Linked DNA regions of Sulfuricurvum kujiense DSM 16994. The protein of the gene in region 1 interacts with the protein of each later gene in a pairwise test. Links are inferred from orthologs where the notes say so. Each region holds a gene or a part of one and is shown on either strand. Other genes may lie near its edges. The genes, in order: SULKU_RS10495 and def.

Evidence for each region.
Region 2: the proteins of SULKU_RS10495 (region 1) and def interact in binary tests that used the Escherichia coli proteins (3 or more experiments, as listed by UniProt). The link is inferred for Sulfuricurvum kujiense DSM 16994 from one-to-one orthologs.

The regions. Positions count from the first base shown.
Region 1 is NC_014762.1:2,099,593-2,102,788, reverse strand. What follows is about bases 284-3,148. They hold SULKU_RS10495 (aspartate-semialdehyde dehydrogenase), read right to left. Parts: upstream 2,298-3,148; coding sequence 1,269-2,297; downstream 284-1,268. Other genes in these bases: SULKU_RS10490 (sigma-54-dependent transcriptional regulator), read right to left, coding at 2,417-3,148; SULKU_RS10500 (YqhA family protein), read right to left, coding at 740-1,267; hemE (uroporphyrinogen decarboxylase), read right to left, coding at 284-580. Outside these bases: more of hemE, read right to left, coding at 1-283; more of SULKU_RS10490, read right to left, coding at 3,149-3,196.
Region 2 is NC_014762.1:2,550,357-2,553,660, reverse strand. The notes cover bases 332-3,304. They hold def (peptide deformylase), read right to left. Parts: upstream 2,090-3,304; coding sequence 1,574-2,089; downstream 332-1,573. Other genes in these bases: clpP (ATP-dependent Clp endopeptidase proteolytic subunit ClpP), read right to left, coding at 3,163-3,304; SULKU_RS12755 (diguanylate cyclase), read right to left, coding at 2,097-3,152; SULKU_RS12765 (hypothetical protein), read right to left, coding at 1,138-1,383; SULKU_RS12770 (YifB family Mg chelatase-like AAA ATPase), read right to left, coding at 332-1,082. In the rest of the region: more of SULKU_RS12770, read right to left, coding at 1-331. UniProt on the Escherichia coli protein: Removes the formyl group from the N-terminal Met of newly synthesized proteins. Requires at least a dipeptide for an efficient rate of reaction. N-terminal L-methionine is a prerequisite for activity but the enzyme has broad specificity at other positions.

The DNA.
Region 1 (3,196 bases):
CCATGTAAAGTTTGACCACTTCAGTCACTTTATGGAGAATTTTATGCAATAGGTCAGGATTGGAATACATCATCTTTTTGCAGATATTGTAGGTTTTTGTCCCTTGGCCTTCGATCATATAGGTAGCCAGCGTCCACGGTGCTCCGGTAAATCCGATGAGGGCTTTATCATCACCCCGTTCATCGAGCTGTTTACGAAGCAGTTTAATCGTGTCGTAAACATACGTCAGTTTCGATGCCGCTTCTTCTCCTCCGATCAGTTCATTCAAATCTTCTTCAGAGGCGATCGGTTTGTCGAAAACAGGACCTTCTCCTTTGATAAAATCGAGTTTCATCCCCATTTCATTCGGGACAACCAAAATATCGCTGAAAAGGATTGCCGCATCAACGCCTACGATGTCAAGAGGTTGGATAGTCACTTCCGCTGCCATGTCGGGAGCATGGCAAAGGTTCAAAAAATTTCCGGCACGTTTGCGTACTTCCATGTACTCCGGAAGATAGCGTCCCGCCTGGCGCATCATCCAAACGGGGGTATAAGGGGTTTCTTTTCCGAAACAGGCATCGACGAAAATTTTACTCATTATTGAATCCTTTGTAGTGTGTCTTCTCTTTCTTTTCTTTGTCCGTAAAGAAAAGAAGCAAAAGAAACTCTATCCTTTTGGCAAAGTGCTCGCATACTTCCGGCACTTCTGCCTCCGCATGCGGCGTTAGCGGATGCCAAAAGGATAAAAAATTATTTTTTAGTGGTCGTGATGACCTACTTTGCTTAGGAAGTAAAGCCCGACGGCAACCGCTGTGATCGAGAGTGCCAGATACAACAGCTCCAAAGCTCCGGTAAATACCGTATGTCCCACTTTTTGGAAAAAACCGACGACCAGTACCATAACGATAACTTTCGAGATCTTGTCTTTGAGCTGGTCGAGCGAATGGACGGCAAGAAGCTGGTTCTCTTTACCGTGTTCGTCTTTTGCCGGATCGATATCGGAGATAAACAGCTCGTAGAGGCCGAATGAGAAGATAATCATTACGACACCGATGAGGTAGAGATCAACCGCACCTATAATACCTCCGACGACTTCCTCATGAAAATGCGCCGGATGAGCGTGGGTGGCATAGACACTGATAACATACTGCATCGTGTGGAATACATCAAAACTAGCGATCGTAAAGAGCAAAATAGCGCCGAGCAATCCGAATACAACGGCTAAGACAATAATAAAACGTGAGCTCCATAGCCCTTTTTCAAATAAACCTTCGATGAAATGCATCTTATGCTCCTTGCATCTCTACCCATTTCTGAGCGATTCGTACCGCATTGGTTGCGGCGCCGACACGGAGGTTATCGGCGACAACCCACATGTGAAGAACATTATCCCGATAGATATCGTTACGGATACGTCCGACAAAGGTTTCGTTTTGATCCATACACAAAGACGGCATCGGGTAGATACTCTCGCTCGGTTCATCTAAAACGATGATATTCGGCGCTTTTCGAAGCAGTTCACGCGCTTCGGCTGCATCAACTGCACCGTCAAAGGTCAGGGTCAATGTTTCGGCATGACCGCGAAGTGTCGGGATTCGGACACAGGTTGCGCTCACTTCGATCTCTTTGTGCATGATTTTTTGAGTTTCATTCACCATTTTCAGCTCTTCTTTGGTGTAGCCGTTAGCCGTAAATGAGTCGATTTGCGGGATAGCATTCAAAGCGATACGGTGAGGGAATTTTTTCGGTTCCATATCATCAAGTTTAAATGAAAAGAAAGCCTGCATCTGTTCAACCAACTCTTCCATAGCCGTTTTTCCCGCTCCGGAAGTCGCTTGATAGGTACTGACATCGATTCGTTGCAAATCGTATGCGTCATCAAGCGGTTTAAGCGCTTGTACCATTTGGATAGTAGAGCAGTTCGGATTGGCGATGATCCCCGTCTTTTTCCACTGAGCGATATCTTCAGGATTGACTTCCGGAACAACAAGAGGGACGTCATCGAACATCCTAAAATGGCTCGTATTGTCGATTACAACGGCTCCCGCCTCTGCCGCATACGGGGCAAATTCTGCCGATACGCTTCCGCCGGCACTGAAGAGGGCAATCTCGATCCCTTCTTCAGCGAATACGGTAGGGGTCAACTCTTTGATAACCAACTCTTGGTCATTGAATGTGACGGTGTTGCCGGCACTGCGGGCACTCGCAAGGGGAACAAGTTTGGCAAGAGGAAAATCGATCTCTTCGAAAATACGTAAAATTTCTTCTCCGACAGCACCGCTGGCACCGACGACGGCTACATTGTAAAGTTTCATAGGAAGTTTTCCTTAGGGATGAAATCAGATCACCCGAAAATATTTTTCCGCGATTATAGCAAATAGGGGCTTTTAAAACTTTGATAAATTTTGCAGTATCTTTTTTTAGGAAAGAAGCGTTAAATCCTTCCTAGACCGCGTGCTTCCAAAAAGAGGTCATCGGTATCGATAATTTCGCCGTCGCTTAAAATCGCCGAACGCTCGACCACCGAAATCAGTTCACGGATATTGCCGGGCCAGTTGTAGTTTTCAAGGGCATTGCGTGCTGATGCGGTAAACGATTTCGGCTCAAAACCGTATTGTGAACAATAGCGCTCTAATGCCGCTTCGGCAATAGAGAGAATCTCTTCCCGGCGCTCCCGAAGCGGCGGGATATTCAACGGAATGGTATTCAGCCGATAATACAAATCTTCGCGAAATTTCCCCTCTTTGATTTTTTCATGGAGATCGGCGTTGGTAGCACAGATGATACGAACATCGATTTTGGTATTTTTTGAGGCTCCCAAACGACGGACTTCCCGTTCTTGAAGCACACGTAGCAATTTGGCTTGGAGACTAAATGGCATTTCGGCTATTTCATCCAAAAAGAGCGTCCCCCCCTCAGCCAGTTCAAATTGTCCCGTTTTAGCTTCCGTAGCATCGGTGAAAGAGCCTTTTTCAAAGCCGAAAAGTTCGCTCTCGATCAGATTGTCGGGGATGGCCGCCATGTTGATGGCTATAAAAGGATTTGAGGAGCGATGCGAGCATTCATGAATATGGCGGGCAAATACCTCTTTACCGACACCGCTTTCCCCTAAAAGCATCATACTCGCATCCGTGATAGCGGCTTTGGCGATACGGCTTAGCAGTTTATCCAGTATCGGAGATGTGCCTAGGAAATTTTCGGTTTGTGCAGGTTC
Region 2 (3,304 bases), 450 kb from region 1 along the record:
TTGCCGCAAGGGCAGGGATTCATGGCCCCGACAAAAAGAAAATTGGCATCATAGGTTACCTTCGTGTTAACACGTGAAATACGGATATGGCGATCTTCAAGAGGTTCCCTGAGTGCTTCGAGCACCGTTTTAGAAAAATGGGGAAGCTCATCAAAAAATAATATTCCTCCGTGCGCCAATCCCACTTCCCCGATTTGTGCTTTATGCGCCCCTCCGCCGAAAATGCTGGCTCCGGTACTGGAGTGGTGCGGAGAACGAAACGGCCGTGATGGGGTAAAAGTCGGTTCCTTTCCTTCCAATATCTCCAGCTTTGCGCATTCGAGAATCTCATTATTATGAAGTGGAGGCATAATGTGTACCATTCTCTTGGCAATCATCGATTTTCCGCTCCCCGGAGAGCCTTCGAGCAGCAGATTATGCATTCCTGCCGCGGCAATCAGTGCAGAACGCTTTGCGTGTTCCTGTCCTTTGATGTCGAGAAAGTCGAGCGGATACTCCTCGTGAAAATAGTAGCTTTTTTCATTATGGACGATATGCTCGAAATTAAAGGTACTGGTGTGCGTTTTTGTTTCGGGAAGCGTGTCAGATTTTAAGAGGTTCAGAGTATCGGAGAGGGTATCAACGCCATAGAACGTTATGCTCGGAATCTTCGAGAGTTTAGAAAGGCTTACATTGGGGACGATGGCGCGTGTAATGATGCCCTGATTCGCTAAAGACAAGATAATAGGGTAGAGGAGGGTATTTTCGGTCACGCTTCCGTCCAGCCCCAATTCGCCGAAAAGGTACCAGTTTCCTATGTCCCCTTCATAATTTCCCAAAGCGATCAATGCGGCTATACTGAGATCGAAGTGAGAACCTTCTTTGCGAAGATCACTTGGGGCGAGATTAATAGTAAGGCGCTTTGGAGGAAAGGTGAAGCCGTTGCTAAGCAAAGCCGATTTTACCCGTTCCTTTGACTCGGTAATGGCGGTATTGGCCATCCCGACAATCGTAAAAGCCGGAAGGCCTTTGGTTGCGGTAAACTGCACCTCGACGCCTTTGGCATCGATTCCCTCAAACGTTGCGCATAACAGCTGTTTCATACTCCTCGCCCCTTCTTTCGCTTGAACTATGATGACGACTGCAGAAGAAATAGGTTTATTTTCCTGTTTCACCGACAACGCATTTAGTATCAAGCGGGTTATTTTTATTTATTTGAACCAATTCACCTTTATTCGTCGTACAAGCTTTTTGAGCTTTTTCCAGTGCCAGATCGGCACTTGTTTTTCCGCTTCCGACGGATTCAAAAACTGCAAACGTACTTACTCCCATAAATATGAAACATCCGGCTATAATTGCCGATACTAAATAGATACTGTAGTATCGTTTATCCAACCATTGCATAGTACACCTCCGTGCTTACTCTTGACTCTATTGTAGTTCCGAAATAATAAAGAGCCATGAAAATATTTATGACGGTATAATTTTTAAAGTTGTATTAATACAAACGGTATTAAACACTCTGGGTTGTAAAAACGTAATAGATTTTAGTGTAGAGGTGTAGAGGAAGGCAATAATATTGCAATTTGCAATATTATTTTTTTTCTTTTTGAGCTTTTTTGTACTCTTTTTCGAATTTTTTACGACGGTTGTAAGTGAGTTTTTCGATGAAGAGTTTCCCCTCCAAATGATCGATTTCGTGTTGAATTGCAATCGCGAGAAGATCGCTGGCATGAAGTTCGCATGCTTCTCCATGGCGGTTTTGATACTTAAGGCTTAATGTTTCGTAGCGTTCGACGTCTTCATAAAAACCGGGGACGCTGAGACATCCTTCCTGATACAGGACGTTGCCCTTCGGATTGTGAATGACGGGGTTGATGATCTCCAAAAGATTCTCTTTGTGTTGGTTCCCTTCTTCATCGGGTATGCAGAGGATCAATACTCGAATAGGATTGGCGACTTGGATGGCCGCTAGCCCTATGCCGTTTGAAGCTATCATCGTCTCATACATATCGTCTAAAAAGCGATGAAGTAGTTCATCGAAGTTTACAACGGTTTGAGAACGTGCCTTGAGCTGTTTGTTCGGATAAGTGATAATGGGTAGAAGCATAAGGACCTTATTCGGTATCGTTACAGACCATATACCGAAGTTTTGAGTTATTATCAGCCGCATCCATAGCTGTAAGGGTGCAATCAAGAGTTTGATCTACCCCTTTTGTAGAGGTTAATTCGGCAATACCGATTGCAATGCGAAGCTGAATTTCCTGCTCTGCTAGGAAAAAATTGCTTGAGGAAACGAGATCAAAGAGACGTTCAGAAGCCCGTTTTGCACTTTCAATATCGGTATGTTTAAGAACCATAGCGAAAATACCTTCGCCGTAGTGAGCGACGATATCGCTGCGGCGGGATGTTTTTAGAAGAAGTCTCGCAACCGTACGGGTCATAAGTTGCTGCGCTTTTTCACTCTGAATGGTCTCTCCTGTCGATTTAGAAAGGCGCACGGTAATCAGAGAGCTTTTATGTTTGAACTCATCGATAAGATGGCGTTCCTGCTCCAGTTTGGTAATGAGGAATCGTTTGTTGTACACGCCGTATTGGTTATCGAAAATGGTTTCATTTTCGACTTGTTTGACGATGCTGGCTGTTTCATCGTAAATGGTTTTCATATGAGTGACTTGTTTTTTCAGGATCGAACTGAGTTTTCCTACATCACTCCCCAGAGATGAAATTAAATCATTTGCGCCGTTTAAAGAGGGGACGTTTTTCATCTCCTCTTTTTTATTTTCTAAAATTTTCTCCATTAAAGAGATATTTTTATACAGAGTCGCACTGAGTTGCAGGATGCTTTTAACGGATGAGAACCCTTGTTTCAATGTTTTTTCAAGCTCGATACTTTTTTCTTCGTGATTGTCTTCTTCAAGCTCCAGAATTGAACCGATTTGGCGGCGTAGACTCTCGCTTTTGTCTTCCAATATACGATCGAAATAGAGTCCGAAATTATTCGGGGTAGGGGGGAGGTTGTCAGATATGAGGGCATTAAGCACCTCTTTGGCAAAGATTTCAAGATCACTGGTAGGATTGTTCAGCGATCCGGCACTGATATAAGCATTCTCATCGCTGCCCTTTTGGGTAGCCTGCCGTTGGGAACGTTTGAGATCGCTGAGTGCTGCCATGGTCTACCTCTTACTTCTCTTCTTTTTCTTTTTGAACCAATACTTCGTCAATGATACCATAAGTTACCGCTTCTGCGGCTGACATAAAGTTATCTCTGTCTGTATCTTTTTCGAGTTTTTTGACGCTCTGGCCGCAATTTTTAGCCAAAATT